DNA from 4 places in the Citrobacter braakii genome. Region 2 is predicted to be linked to each of the others. Evidence: predicted binding sites of a transcription regulator. Region 2 holds the regulator's gene; each other region holds the start of a gene.

Region 1 (3,806 bases), 1.7 Mb from region 2:
AGGGTAGGGAGTGGCGGTTTCAATGCGAAACAGATCGCCGTGAGTCTGCTTCTGAATCAGTTGCGCAATAAACTGCGTGCTGCCGGTCTCCGGCGTATTTTTTTGTAATACGCTGGCCCCGGAAAAACCATCCACGGCACCAGGTTTCATCTCCTCTGGTTGTGAAAAGTAGATAATCAGCGTGCGGGCGTGTGCGGATGAATCCTCTGATGCGAACGCGGGCTGCCCCAGAAGCCCCATGACCATCATCGCCAGAAACCCGCTAAATACCTTTTTCATTCTCACTGTTTCATTCCTTCAATCAGCCGTGGTGAGTATCAGCAGTGATTCTGGCGCAGATAGCCTGACATCAGACTGACGACTCTCTGACAATTTTGTCAGAAGTCTTTGCGCGCGGAGATCCCGATTTTGTCTCTGAAATCAGTCTCCCGGTTCGGATAGCGTCAGGCTGTTTAGCAAACGTCAGGCCAAAGGTATTGATACCGTTCTCGCTACGGGCAAAGACATCTCCCCGGTGCATAATGGCGACGGCACGGACAATCGACAGGCCCAGCCCATGATGGGTATCACTCCTGGCTCGGGAGGTGTCAACACGATAGAACCGTTCGAAAAGCCGGTGCAAGTGCTCTGGCGCTATCGGATCGCCAGGGTTAGAAACGTCTACACAAGCTTGATTGCCTTTTTCGCTTAAGCGCACCGTAACCGTGCTATTGGAGGGGGAATGCCTGGCGCTATTTTCCAGCAAATTAGCCAGTGAACGGTGAAACAGCCGCCTGTCGATATGCGCCGTGACGTCGCCCTCAACCTCCAGCGAAAGCTGTTTTTCAGCAAAAGAGGGTTCAACATATTCCGCTGTTTTCAGGGTTTCTTCGCGCAGGGACACCTGCGTAAGCTGGGAAGCATGTTCACCTGCGTGCGCATGAGACAGGAACAGCATGTCGTTAACTATCGACGTCATGCGTTCAAGTTCCTCAAGGTTTGAACCCAATAACTCTTCCAGTTCATCTTGTGAACGTCGGCGTGATAGCCCGAGTTGCGTCTGGCCGATCAGGTTAGTCAGCGGGGTACGAAGTTCATGCGCAACATCGGCATTAAAGCTCTCGAGCTGTCGCCAGGCGATTTCCTGACGCTCTAACACACCGTTAAATGATGATGCCAGTTGCTGCAGTTCTTCGGGCAACGCGCAGGTATTCAGGCGCTGGCCATGGTCACCTGGTGCAAGGTGTTGTGCCTGCTGACTGAGCATGCCCACCGGACGCAGGCCAATCCGTGAAACAACGTATCCCAGTAAGGCGACAATCAGTACGCCCAGCGCGGCAATAATCAGCAGCGTTCGTGTGAACGCATCGAGTGTGCCCATATACGGCGTAGAGTCGATGGCAACCACATAGCGCAGCTCAGGCCTTTCACCGTTGGCGGGGATGGTTTTCACTAACAGGAACAGTGAGCATGCACCTTCCGATGCGCCGGGCACTTTATTAAATCCCTCCTGCAAAGAAGACCACTGAACGCCCACCGGTGGTATTCCCCCCATGCTAAAGCGCGGGTTATCGCTCACTATCCAGTAGCGAACGCGCTCACCTTCAGAATTGGTTAGCACAGTAAATTTATTAGCCAACGTCGACCAGCCGTCAGCCGAGGTTCGTGCGGCGATCCACGGACTCATTAATGATTCCCGGAACAACAGTTCGTTGTGCATCTGCTTTTGCAAAGAGTCATGTAAGGAGCTTCTGAGCAGGATACCGATAATAGACACAATCAGCAGCGCGGATAAGGCAAACATCAGCGCCAGGTGAACAGAGATGGAACGTTTAGGCATGCTGAGCCTCTTCATTTATTCCGACCGGACTTCGAGGACATACCCCATGCCACGAACGGTATGTAACAGTTTGACGTCGAATGGGGCATCCACTTTGGCTCGCAGACGTTTAATGGCGACTTCAACCACATTGGCATCGCTGTCAAAATTCATGTCCCATATCTGCTCAGCAATCATCATTTTTGACAGAATCTCCCCCTGATGCCGGGCGAGAAGACTTAACAGGGAAAACTCTTTTGCGGTCAACTCCAGTCGCGTTCCGGCGCGAAATACGCGGCGGGCCAGCAGGTCGAGATGCAGATCGTGAATTTGCAGCTGGGTGATGTCTGCGCCATCCGTAGCGCGGCGACGCACCAGTGCCTGAATACGCGCCACCAGTTCAATCAGTGAAAAGGGCTTAGGGAGATAATCATCCGCGCCAAGCCGAAGCCCTTTGACGCGCTCGTCGACCGAACCGCGGGCCGAGAGCATTAGTACCGGCGTCTGTTTGACGGCTCGCACCCCCTCAAGTACCCGGTAGCCATCCATCCCCGGCAGCATCACATCAAGGATTATCGCGTCGTAGTCAAGCTCCAGCGCGTAATGAAGACCTTCAGCGCCATCTGCAGAGACATCTACCGTAAATCCGGATTCACTCAACGCACGGTTGAGATAGGTTGACGTTTTTTCTTCATCTTCGACTAGCAACAGGCGCATAACGGGATTTCCTCTTAACTGTTCAATCGGACTTATTCTGCCTCTTGATTGCCAACATAAAGCTGACGCTTACCTGACAGCATTGTCAGAAACATGAAGCCATCTCAGCCTGCTTGCTGACAAAAATGTTATTTACCTGTCACGATGCTGACAGGCCTCTCTCTCTAACCTGAGTCTGCACATTTAAATCCGCAAGCCTGAAACTCATCGGGAGAGACCATGAAATTCAATCTGTTAACTGCAATACTGCTCACGGCAATAACCGGGGCCACCTCAGTCAATGCGGCTGATTACAAAAAAAATCCATTCACCCTGGCCTATGACGGTGCCATCACTGAGAACGTCAAAGGCAAGGTCAACATTCATCCGGTGAAGTACGATCTGCATGGCATTCAGATAGCTGCGAATGTCTATACCCCTGCTAACTACGATCCCGCCAAAAAATACCCTGCCGTGGTGGTTGCACATCCGAATGGCGGCGTAAAAGAGCAGGTCGCAGGATTGTATGCCCAGCGTCTCGCCGAACAGGGCTACATCACGATTACTGCCGACGCGGCTTATCAGGGCGCGAGCGGTGGGATGCCTCGCAGCGTGGATAAACCCGCTAATCGCATCGAGGATATCCACGGCATGGCTGACTACATCAGCCAGTATCCGGGAGTGGATACTTCCCGCCTCGGTCTGCTGGGTATTTGCGGAGGTGGCGGTTATTCACTTGTTGCGGCCGAAACGGATCAACGGTTTAAATCGATCGCAACCATCAGCATGTTTAATTCAGGCCTGGTGCGGCGCAACGGTTTTCAGGACTCACAGCTGGATACTATTCAGCAGCGTCTTCAGCAGGCTTCTGACGCACGTGCTCAGGAAGCTTCCGGAGGTGAAGTCCTGTACTCCGGTGATGCCAATCTGACTGATGAACAGATCGCTAAGTTACCTTTTGCCTTATATCGACAGGGCTATGAGTACTACTGGAAAACTCACGCGCACCCGAACTCTACGTTTAAATACACGACAAGTAGCCTGTTAGATTTGATGAGTTTTGACGTTACGGACCATATCAATCTCATCAATAAACCGCTGCTGATGATTGCTGGTACAAAAGCCGACACGCTCTATATGACGGATGATGCGTTTGCGAAAGCCACCGGTACAAAAGACAAAGAACTCTTCCTGATCGATGGCGCTACCCATATCGAGACGTATTGGGTTCCTGAGTACGTCGACAAGGCTTTGCAAAAGCTGGACGTCTTCTTCGATAAGAGTATTTAACCCCCTATCAGACGATACCTTT
Region 2 (3,806 bases):
ATGTGCGTTCCCGCTGGCGTATGGTTCACCGCGTTGTAGACGAGATTCGAGATAGCGCTACGCAACTGCTCCTCGTTACCCCGCACGTTCAGGCTGTTATCAACATCAAAGGTAAACGTATGTTTTTGCTGGCTCAGCGTTTGCGCTTCGTGTTCGAGCACGCGCAGCATCATGGGCACATCGACCTTCTCATTCAGCAGTAGCGTCGGAGCAGCCTCAATTTTTGACAGCGTCAGCAGCTGTTTCACCAGCCCTTCCATGCGATACGTTTGTTCGCGCATGGTATGCAGCGCTTTTTCACGCGTCGTCCCTTCCAGCGGATGCTCCTGCATCATTTCCAGGTACCCTTGTAACACCGTCAGAGGCGTACGCAGTTCATGGCTGGCGTTGGCGAAAAAGTTACGTCGTGAACCTTCCAGTTGATGCATCTGGGTAACGTCGCGCGCCACCATCAGCAGTTGCTTATCGGTATAGGGCATCACGCGAATTTCCAGATGCCGTCCGGTATTGAGTACCAGATTGATCGGTCGGCTAAAATCGCGCGTTTTCAGATATTGTGTAAATTCCGGGTAGCGCAACAGGTTAAGAATATTTTGCCCGCTATCGTCCGGCCAGCGCAGTCCCAGAACCTGCTGAGCCAGTCCGTTACACCAGAAGATACCGCCTTCTTCAGTGGTCAGCACCACCGCGTCGGGTAGCGATTCCGCCCCGCTGCGAAAACGTTTAATCAGATTACCCAGTTCACGACGGCGCTTTTTGTTGCGCAGTTGCATTTGATGCAGCCCGTACAGCAACGGCTCCCAACTGCCTCGCCCCGGCGGCGGCGTCATGCTTCTGTCGACCCATAGCCACCAGGACAAACGTAATAAATTCCAGAAATGCCAGATAAGCAGGCCCGTTACCGACGCCAGTAAAAACCAGGGCAGGTAACCGAAAAAAGCGCTAAGGATAAATGCCGGTATGCAGCACAGGATCAGCTCCAGTACCAACCTTTTCCATGACAATCGTTCTAGCAAACGTCTTACTCCCTATACGGCCTATTCCTTCAGGCCCTGATTCTTGTCAGTCAGAAGCGGGTTGAAAAACGATATCCCGTCCCGCGAACCGTCTGCACCATACGATCGTGTCCGCTGTGCTCCAGCGCCTTACGTAAGCGGCGGATGTGCACATCCACTGTCCGGTCTTCCACGTACACATTGGTTCCCCAGACATGATTGAGGAGTTGCTCGCGACTGTAGACACGCTCGGGATGAGTCATAAAGAAGTGCAACAGTTTGAATTCGGTCGGCCCCATATCCAGCGGATCCTCGCCGGTCATCACGCGATGCGAGGTGGGATCAAGGCTTAGCCCCTGCATCTCTATAACCTCTTCCACCGCCATCGGTGAAATACGACGCAGAACTGCTTTAATACGCGCCACCAGCTCCTTGGGAGAAAAGGGCTTGGTAATATAGTCATCCGCGCCGGTTTCCAGCCCCCGGACGCGATCTTCCTCTTCCCCCCTCGCCGTCAGCATCATCACCGGGATATCCCGCGTCATCGCTTCGCGCTTGAGATGTTTAATAAACTGTAGACCCGAGCCGCCGGGAAGCATCCAATCAAGCAGGACGAGATCCGGCCAGGGTTCATTGAGTTGGTTCACAGCACTGTCATAGTCTTCGGCTTCAACGGGTTGAAATCCGTTTTGCTCGAGCACGAAGCAGACCATTTCACGAATTGGAGCTTCATCTTCTACGACCAGAATACGTCTCGCCATGATTTGCCCTGTTTGTAATTAAATCGTTTGCCATCAATACAGTGCCATTATGCGTCAGTTTTATGACAGATTTATGAAAAGATAGTCCAGGTTTAACGCAGCCCGGCGAATTATGACAGCCCGGAGACAAGATATTCCCACTCGTGAAGGGTTATAATCCCCGCCATTGTTTTACCGTCATGGAACTCTTATGCGCATCCTTCACACGTCTGACTGGCATCTGGGCCAAAATTTCTACAGCAAGAGCCGCGCCGCCGAGCATCAGGCCTTTCTCGACTGGCTGCTGGAAACGGCACAATCCCAGCAGGTGGATGCCATTATTGTGGCAGGCGATATTTTCGATACCGGCTCACCGCCTAGCTATGCCCGTGAGCTGTATAACCGTTTTGTCGTCAATCTGCAGCAAACCGGCTGTCATCTGGTGGTGCTGGCAGGCAACCACGACTCTGTCGCCACGCTCAATGAATCCCGCGATATTCTGGCGTTTCTCAACACCACGGTGGTTGCCAGCGCTGGCCATGGGCCGCAGATACTGCCGCTACGCGACGGTACGCCGGGGGCGATCCTGTGTCCGGTGCCTTTTTTACGTCCGCGCGACATCATCACCAGCCAGGCTGGGCTGACAGGACAAGAAAAACAGCAGCATTTACTGGGCGCAATCACCGACTATTATCAGCAGCAGTATCAGGATGCCTGCACGCTGCGCGGCGACCACAATCTTCCCATCATTGCGACCGGGCATTTGACCACCGTCGGAGCCAGTAAAAGCGACGCCGTACGTGACATTTATATCGGTACGCTGGACGCCTTCCCGGCGCAAAACTTCCCACCGGCAGACTACATCGCGCTGGGACATATTCACCGGGCGCAGGTTATCGGCGGCACGGAACATATTCGCTACTGCGGCTCGCCGATTGCCCTCAGTTTTGACGAGTGCGGCAAAAGCAAATGTGTACATCTGGTGAGCTTTGACGCGGGGAAACTTAGCGCCGTTGAAAATCTCACCGTGCCGGTTACGCAGCAGCTTGCGGTACTGAAAGGCGATTTAGCCGCCATTACTACCCAGCTTGAGCAGTGGCGCGGCGTGCAGCAAGAGCCACCGGTGTGGCTGGATATTGAAATCACCACCGACGACTACCTGCATGATATGCAACGTAAGATCCAGGCCTTAACCGAAGATTTACCGGTAGAGGTGCTACTGGTGCGCCGCAGTCGTGAACAGCGCGAACGCATTATGGCCAATGAACGACGTGAAACGTTAAGCGAGCTGAGCGTGGCAGAGGTTTTTGACCGCCGCCTGGCGCTGGAAGAACTCGAAGAACCGCAGCGTGAGCGGCTTAACCAGCTGTTTAGCGCAACCTTACAAACGCTCGCCGGGGAGGCTGAAGCATGAAAATTCTCAGCCTGCGCCTGAAAAACCTCAACTCCCTGAAGGGAGAATGGAAAGTCGATTTTACGGCAGAACCGTTTGCCAGCAACGGGTTATTCGCCATCACCGGACCAACGGGTGCGGGAAAAACGACCCTGCTGGACGCAATTTGCCTTGCGCTGTACCACGAAACGCCGCGCCTGAATACCGTGTCACAGTCGCAAAACGACCTGATGACCCGCGACACCGCGGAGTGTCTGGCCGAGGTCGAGTTTGAGGTGCGGGGCGAAGCCTACCGCGCATTCTGGAGCCAGAACCGGGCACGCAATCAGCCGGAGGGCAATCTGCAGGTCCCTCGCGTAGAGCTGGCCCGCTGCTCCGACGGTAAAATCCTCGCCGATAAGGTCAAAGATAAGCTGGAGATGACCGCCGAGCTTACCGGGCTGGATTACGGACGTTTTACCCGTTCGATGCTGCTGTCTCAGGGGCAGTTTGCCGCATTTCTCAATGCCAAACCGAAAGAACGCGCCGAGCTGCTGGAAGAGCTGACCGGCACTGAGATCTACGGCCAAATCTCCGCCATGGTATTTGAAAAGCACAAATCAGCGCGTACGGAACTGGAAAAATTGCAGGCCCAGGCCAGCGGTGTTGCGCTGTTAACGCCAGAACAGCTGCAATCCC
Region 3 (3,806 bases), 1.6 Mb from region 2:
ACGCAGCAGCGACAAGGCGCAAAAATCATCTGCTACGGTGAAAATTAGTGCAGTTCGTTTCCTTTGTTACAAAATCGGCCTGAGTCCATCAGGGCTGAATAAATCAGCAGCACTCCTCGCTTTTGTTTGCAACCTGTCAAAGGTCATTCACCTGCATGTTTGCTGTTACAACCTGGCGAGCAGACAAGCACACCCCCAGAAGGCACAGCGCGCGTTATTCTACGTGAAAACGAATTAAACGGCAGGTTAAACCGAGTATCTTTGCGAATATTTTTTCACGTTAGTGTCAAGTGGCTGTGATGCGGCAAAAAAATCCCCTTGCCCACCCGCAACTCCGCGTTCCGTCAGCGTATGCCACTCGCTACGCGAACGAACGCCCGTGGCGTAAACCTGCGTTGGTGTTCCAGAACAAGCCTCCACCAGGCTTTGCACCAGGAGCTGGTTTTCGGTTCGCTTATCAATATTCCTCACCAGGCTTGGATGCAGCTTCAATAACTCAACGTTAAGCTCTTTGATCCAACTGGTGCTCACCAGCGTTAAACCCGCCTGCGTAACGGCAATTCGCACACCCAGCACATTCATCAATCTGATGACGGGCTGTAACCGGCTGATATGTTGACAGACATCTGCCTCAGCAAGTTCAATAATTATGCGTTTGCGTAATGATTTTTCGCACTGCATCAGCGTATCACGTAGCCAGCGCTGAAAACGTGGGCGAATTAGCGATTCAACCGTTGTCTGCATCGCCAGGTTTTCCTGCGGCCAGTAGCCCAACAGTAAGATCAGACGGCTGATTTGCAGACGGTCATATTCTTCTGCCAGGCCAAACTGCAGGACCATCGGCATATATTCCGCCGAAATAACCTCTTCGCTGCCATCAAAAATACGGCACATCAGCTCCCGGTGGTGCACCCGTCCTTCACGGGTTACCGCAGGCTTTTGATAAATTCTTGGTCCACCCCGGCTGAGCATCTGTTCGATCAGCGTTCGCCAGCGTACGTTACCCCGACCTTTTTCCGGTAGTGAGTCATCATAGACCGACCAACTGTTCCCACCCTGCAATACCGAGTTCCGCGTGGCGGCTTCAGCGTGATCCATCACTTGTTCCGTCGACTGACCGCTGCGGCAAACACAAATGCCAATATGAACCATATCGGCACGGTCGATCATTTTATTAGCCGGAAGCGCATCTACCGCTTTTAATAATTGCCCGGCAATACTTTCCGCCTCTTTCAGCGTGCGGTGTGGCAACAGGATGGCAAAATCGCTACGGTGGTAGCGCGCCAGCAACGCGCCCGGATAGCGCGTCATAAAAGTCGACAACAAATTGATTAGCGTTGAAATTTGTTCTTCCGCAAGGGTAATTCCCCAGCTATCGCGCAGCAGCGTAAAGTCCGGCAGGCGTACCATCATCACGACGCCATGCGATCCCACTTTTTCCTGATCTTCCAGCAGCGTTGCCAGTTGGTTATCAAAGAACAGGCGGTTGCTTAGCCCGGTTTTTGTATCCTGCGCCACATAGGAACGAATCAGCGTATCCAGTCGGCTACGTTGCTCGCGGGCACTTTGAATTTCGGTCAGCAGCATATCGAGCGCGCTACTGGTACGCGCAGGCCATTCATAAACAGTCCCCCGCACGTTCGGTCCACGTTCGCCGTTAAGAATGCGCGTTGAACGAATCTCCAGCAACTCTTGACCTGAAAGCTGACGCTGAAGCCAGCGCACAGACAAAAAGAGCATCAGTATAATGAAAGCAATCGCCAACGTGAGCGGCGCGGTAGTCATCAGCGAATGGAAATAGTTGCCCATGGGATCCTGATAAACCAGACGCAGCGACATGCCCGGGTGTTTGACCAACGGGACGGTGACATCACGATACAGATTGTTCGTCCCCGCCGGGCGGTAGCTGCTGGTTCGGGAGTGGTCATACACCACGTGTTCGCCCTGAAGCAGTTCGACGCGCACGATATCAACCGAAACCATCAGTTCATCGATTTGCGGGGTTAGCGCAACGACATCGCGGGAGACAAGGTGCGTATCAATCGCCGTCGCCACCGCCTGAACACGGGTGGTGAACTTATATTGAATCGCGTTATAGAAACTCAGCGAGCAGCCGATCAGAGTTACGAAGATCGTTAACCCTGTAAGCAGCGTCACAAAAGCTGAAAATTTCGTCGTTAATCGCATCCTTGTGTTAACTCCGACAGTTATGAAACAGGCATGAAAGTGATAAAGCGGCGCGAAAATGCAAAACTGAACGCAAAATCCGTCCATTTATACAAACAGTGTGGGCATACTACCAAATTAGGTATATCTGGCAATTTATTGCGCGGAATCGGCATCATGTTTTGATTAGCGAGTATAGTCTTCATTAATAATTTTCCAATCCACTATACGAATTGAGGACAGGTTATGCAGGCTTTGATCTTAGAACAGCAGGACGGAAAAACCCTCGCATCCGTTCAACCCCTCGACGAAAATCAGCTACCGGAAGGCGATGTGACGGTGGATGTCCACTGGTCAAGCCTGAACTATAAAGACGCCCTGGCTATCACCGGCAAGGGTAAAATCATTCGTAATTTTCCGATGATTCCTGGTATCGATTTCGCCGGTACCGTGCGCGCAAGCGAAGATCCCCGTTTTCATGCAGGTCAGGAAGTTTTACTGACCGGCTGGGGCGTGGGTGAAAATCATTGGGGTGGACTGGCCGAACGCGCACGCGTGAAAGGCGACTGGCTGGTTGCGCTGCCACAAGGGCTGGACGGACGTAAAGCCATGGTTATCGGGACCGCTGGCTTTACCGCCATGCTGTGCGTCATGGCGCTTGAAGATGCAGGTATTCGCCCGCAAGACGGTGAGATTGTCGTCACTGGCGCCAGCGGCGGCGTGGGTAGCACGGCCGTGGCGTTACTGCATAAGCTGGGTTATCAGGTTGCGGCGGTTTCGGGTCGCGAAAGTACTCACGACTACCTGAAGAGCCTGGGCGCTAACCGTATCCTTAGCCGTGATGAATTTGCTGAATCTCGTCCGTTGGAAAAACAGCTGTGGGCTGGTGCGGTTGATACCGTTGGCGACAAAGTTCTGGCAAAAGTCCTGGCACAGATGAACTACGGTGGCTGCGTTGCCGCCTGCGGCCTGGCTGGCGGTTTCGCTCTGCCGACGACGGTGATGCCATTTATTCTGCGTAACGTTCGTTTGCAAGGGGTGGACTCGGTGATGACCCCGCCGGCACGCCGGGCAGAAGCCTGGGCGCGTCTGGTTAAGGATCTGCCGGACTCTTTCTATGCTCAGGCCGCCACGGAGATTACGCTGGCGGATGCGCCGAAGTTTGCCGATGCCATCATCAATAACCAGGTGCAAGGTCGTACGCTGGTGAAGGTGAAGTAACAAGCTCTGGCGCAGAAATTTACACTTAATTAACGAAATTTCGCGGCATATCTACAGACTCCCTGCCATATTAACTACGCGTCCCCTGTCAGTTATGACGCGTAAGCCGGGAGTCTGTTATGAAGAAATTACGTCCATTTACAGAAGCCGACGTCACTGACGAGTCGGCTTTTTTTATGCAACGCCGCCAGGTACTGAAAGCATTAGGAATCAGCGCCGCCGCGTTGTCTTTCCCCCTCTCTGCGCAGGCTGACCTTCTTAGCTGGTTTAAGGGGAATGACCGCCCGCCCGCGCCCGCGGGTAAGCCGCTTGATTTCAGTAAACCCGCCGCCTGGCAAAATTCGCTTCCTTTAACGCCGGCGGATAAAGTTTCTGGCTACAACAACTTCTATGAGTTCGGTCTCGATAAAGCGGATCCG
Region 4 (3,806 bases), 500 kb from region 2:
TAGTTCAGCAGCAAAATCGTGCTGGGAACATTACTGATAAACTGCGACAGGCCAATGGCCGTCAACCAAAGCCCCGGCGCTGAAAGCGTGCCAATCTGGTGGGTAATCTCCTGCAAGGCCGGGAGCTGCGTCAGCAAGTGCACATCAATGAACATCGCCATAAACACCAACAGCAGCGTCCAATCCACGCTGAGGATCACGCGGCGAGCCAGCACCATGAATCCTGCCGCGACGATCGCCAGGCCCCACAGCTCTTGTTTTAGCTCCAGTGCCGCCAGGAAAATGATATACAGCCCCAGACAGCTCCACACCAGGCGCGGTTGCCAGTCAGGCGCGCGCGTACCGGTATGATAATGCAAAGCTTTATGCGGGAAACTGAACCAGCACAGCGCCACCAATGTCAGCATCATGGTCCCCGCAAGCGGCGCCATCTGCCAGGTAAACGCGGTAAACGATAAGCCGGAGCGTCCCCACATCAGAATGTTTTGCGGATTACCTATTGGCGTGAGCAACGATCCGGCGTTTACCGCCAGCGCCTCAAAGATAATCAGGCGATTTACAGGAATGGCGCACAATTTTTTCAGGGTGATCGTCAGCGGAACAACAATAAACAGCGCAACATCGTTGGTCAGAAACGTCGACAGCAGGGCCGCCGCCAGCACCATAAATATCGCCAATTGACGTTCGGTGTTAAAGCGCCGGGTCATCTTGCGCCCTAACACATCGAAGTAACCGCTTAGCTCCACGCCTTTGGTCAGTAACATCAGGCCGCTAAGCGTAATGATCGTGTGCCAGTCTATCGCCCCCGGCCACGACCTTGGCGTAAACGGCACGAACAGGCTCAGTACAACCCCGACGATGATTAACAGCTGAAAAAAGCGATCGCGCTGTAAGGCGCGTAGTAAAGGAAAACTCATTCAGAGCCTGTGCCTTGCTGTTGCGTAAACCGGCTAAAAGCCTCCAGCGTTTCCTTACTGACGTGATGCTCCATTCCTTCCGCGTCGCGACGGGCAATTTCCGGGCTGATACCTAACATCAGCAGGAAATTCTCCACAATCTGGTGACGCTCCCGACTCTCCTGAGCCAGTCGCTCACCTTCTGCGGTTAAAAACACGCCCCGCCAGGGGATCATTTCAATCAACCCAACTGAAGCAAGACGCTTAAGCATTTTAGCAACCGTCGGCTGGGAAACCCCAAGCCGTGCGGCCATATCTACCTGGCGCGCTTCACCCACCTCAATAATGAGATCGGAAATCAGCTCTACGTAGTCATCAATCAGCTCACGGCGATGTGCCTCCCGGACCTGACGAAATCCTTCAACGTGTTCTTCGACATTCACCAATTGCGTCACTTTTTTTGTTGTTGGCATACCTGCGCGACGACTCATTCTGCTTCCTCGTTACTGTGACGCGTTAACGGCATCTGATTAGAGAACGCTCATTGTAAACCAGAGTTGCGTGGGCACAAAAAATTAACGTTTTAGCAATAGCTATATAATATAGCCTGTGCTATATCTGTATATAATAAAGACATCCCTCAAGGACTGATGGGATCGTGAAGTCAGGAGGTTTATATGAATGAATTTAAGAGGTGTATACGCGTGTTTAGCCACTCTCCCTTTAAAGTACGGTTAATGCTGATCTCTATGCTGTGCGACATGATTAACAGCAAACCAGAGCAGGACAAAACTGCAGATAAATAATGCGGCGTCGCGGTACGCCGCTTCATTTTCCTGCCGTAACTCGGATACGGTGATCGTTTTCGTGCCAATAACCCTTCTTTTTGTCAGTTTTGCCACGCCCCTCGCAAAACAATTTCTTAGTAGTAGTTGACCTTCTCTTGCACACACTCTATCTTTTCGCAGCCCTGCATATATTGCGGCTCGCGGATGCGGACCCTATCCCCCTTCTCGCTCTCTCAGGCAGGCAATGACCCTTAGCGCCAGGGTAAGCACATGGCGTTTTTGTAACAGTGGCATATGAATTTAACCCTCAAAGATTCAATCATTGCTCGTAGCCGGGCGATTAGTCCGTGGACTGGCCTCTATTTCTTACAGTCTCTGCTGATCAACCTTGCGCTGGGCTATCCGCTTAGCCTGCTCTATAGCGTTGCTTTCACCTGTATATTGATGCTGCTGTGGCGCAGCGCGCCGCGTGCGCAGAAAGTGCTGATTGGCATTTGCTCGCTGGTAGCGGCAATGTACTTCCCGTTTGGCCAGGCTTACGGTTCGCCGAACTTCAATACCTTGCTGGCGCTGCACTCAACCAATATGGAAGAGTCTACTGAAATCCTCACCATCTTCCCCTGGTACAGTTATCTGGTTGGGGTGTTTATTTTCGCCCTCGGTGTTATCGCCGTACGCCGTAAAAAAGAGGTGCCGCAGCGTAGCTGGAATAAGTTCGACAGTATTTGTTTGCTGTTCAGCATAGTCGCGTTCTTTGTAACCCCGGTGCAAAACCTGGCCTGGGGCGGCGTGTTCAAGCTGAAAGACACCGGCTATCCGGTTTTCCGCTTTGCCAAGGACGTTATCGTTAATAACAACGAAGTGCTCGACGAACAAGAGCGTATGGCGAAGCTGGCGAGCGTGAAAGACAGCTGGACGGTAACCGCCGTGAAGCCGAAGTATCATACCTACGTGGTGGTCATCGGCGAAAGCGCCCGCCGCGATGCGTTAGGCGCTTTTGGCGGTCACTGGGATAACACGCCGTTTGCCAGTTCCGTTAACGGCTACATCTTCGCGGATTACATCGCGGCAAGCGGTTCGACACAAAAATCACTCGGCCTGACGCTAAATCGGGTGGTCGACGATAAACCCCAGTTCCAGGATAACTTTGTCACTCTGGCCAACCGCGCGGGATTCCAGACGTGGTGGTTCTCCAATCAGGGACAGATTGGTGAATACGATACGGCCATCGCCAGCATTGCGAAGCGAGCTGATGAAGTTCAGTTCCTCAAAAGCGGTGATTTCGAAGCGGATAAAAATACCCGTGACGAAGCGTTGTTGAAGATGACCGCCCAGGTGCTGGCAACCGAGCGCACTCAGCCACAGCTTATCGTGCTGCATTTAATGGGCTCGCATCCGCAGGCCTGCGACCGGACGCAGGGTAAATACGAGACTTTCGTCCAGTCAAAAGAGACATCTTGCTATCTGTACACCATGACGCAGACGGATGACCTGCTGCGCCAGCTTTACGATCAGTTACGTAACAGCGATAACAGCTTCTCGATGGTCTATTTCTCCGATCATGGCCTCGCGTTTAAAGAGCGGGGGAAAGAGGTGCAGTACCTGGCGCATGACGATCAGTTCCAGCAGAATTTCCAGGTACCATTTATGGTGCTGTCGAGCGATGATAAAGCGCACCGGGTGATTAAAGCCCGTCGCTCCGCCAATGATTTCCTCAGCTTTTTCTCGCAGTGGACGGGGATAAGCGCGAAGGAAATCACCAACAGCTATCGCTTTATTTCAGAGAAAAAGGCTGGCCCGGTGTACATCACCAACTTCAAATTGCAGAAGGTGGACTACAACCATCTGGGTACCGACATCTTTGAGACCAAATCTCGTTAATCTCTGAGTTGCGCACAAAAAAAATCCGCCCCGAGAGGCGGATTTTTTGTATCACCGAAGTGATTAGAAGCGGTAACCCACGCCAGCGATCCAGGTGCCAACGTCAACGCTACGAATACGGCTCTGCTCGTAGGAGAAGTCCAGAGCAACGTTTTCGATCGGGTTGAACTGCAGACCAGCACCGTAAGAGAAACCGTAGTCACTGGTGGTGTGGTTATCAGCCGGGGATGCTGCGTTCTGG

What was found. The regulator PhoB, encoded in region 2, activates phosphate uptake and scavenging genes when phosphate is short. The targets are predictions, from matches to a motif close to CTGTCATAAAACTGNCNNAT.
Region 1: the regulator PhoB is predicted to act here: its motif matches at 2,567-2,586, upstream of GFC06_RS14410 (heavy metal response regulator transcription factor).
Region 3: the regulator PhoB is predicted to act here: its motif matches at 2,199-2,218, upstream of acuI (acrylyl-CoA reductase (NADPH)).
Region 4: the regulator PhoB is predicted to act here: its motif matches at 1,781-1,800, upstream of GFC06_RS20070 (phosphoethanolamine transferase).

What each region holds. Positions count from the first base shown of each region.
Region 1 is NZ_CP045771.1:3,087,775-3,091,580, forward strand. Features, by position in the region: gene GFC06_RS14400 (flavodoxin) at 1-279, opposite strand, end outside; gene GFC06_RS14405 (heavy metal sensor histidine kinase) at 350-1,819, opposite strand; gene GFC06_RS14410 (heavy metal response regulator transcription factor) at 1,835-2,515, opposite strand; gene GFC06_RS14415 (alpha/beta hydrolase) at 2,735-3,784, shown strand.
Region 2 is NZ_CP045771.1:4,741,326-4,745,131, forward strand. Features, by position in the region: gene phoR (phosphate regulon sensor histidine kinase PhoR) at 1-1,016, opposite strand, end outside; gene phoB (phosphate response regulator transcription factor PhoB) at 1,067-1,756, opposite strand; gene sbcD (exonuclease subunit SbcD) at 1,947-3,149, shown strand; gene sbcC (exonuclease subunit SbcC) at 3,146-3,806, shown strand, end outside.
Region 3 is NZ_CP045771.1:1,450,405-1,454,210, reverse strand. Features, by position in the region: gene csrD (RNase E specificity factor CsrD) at 247-2,187, opposite strand; gene acuI (acrylyl-CoA reductase (NADPH)) at 2,413-3,387, shown strand; gene msrP (protein-methionine-sulfoxide reductase catalytic subunit MsrP) at 3,507-3,806, shown strand, end outside.
Region 4 is NZ_CP045771.1:4,244,536-4,248,341, forward strand. Features, by position in the region: gene GFC06_RS20055 (anion transporter) at 1-917, opposite strand, end outside; gene mntR (manganese-binding transcriptional regulator MntR) at 914-1,387, opposite strand; gene mntS (manganase accumulation protein MntS) at 1,574-1,702, shown strand; gene GFC06_RS20070 (phosphoethanolamine transferase) at 1,979-3,565, shown strand; gene ompX (outer membrane protein OmpX) at 3,629-3,806, opposite strand, start outside.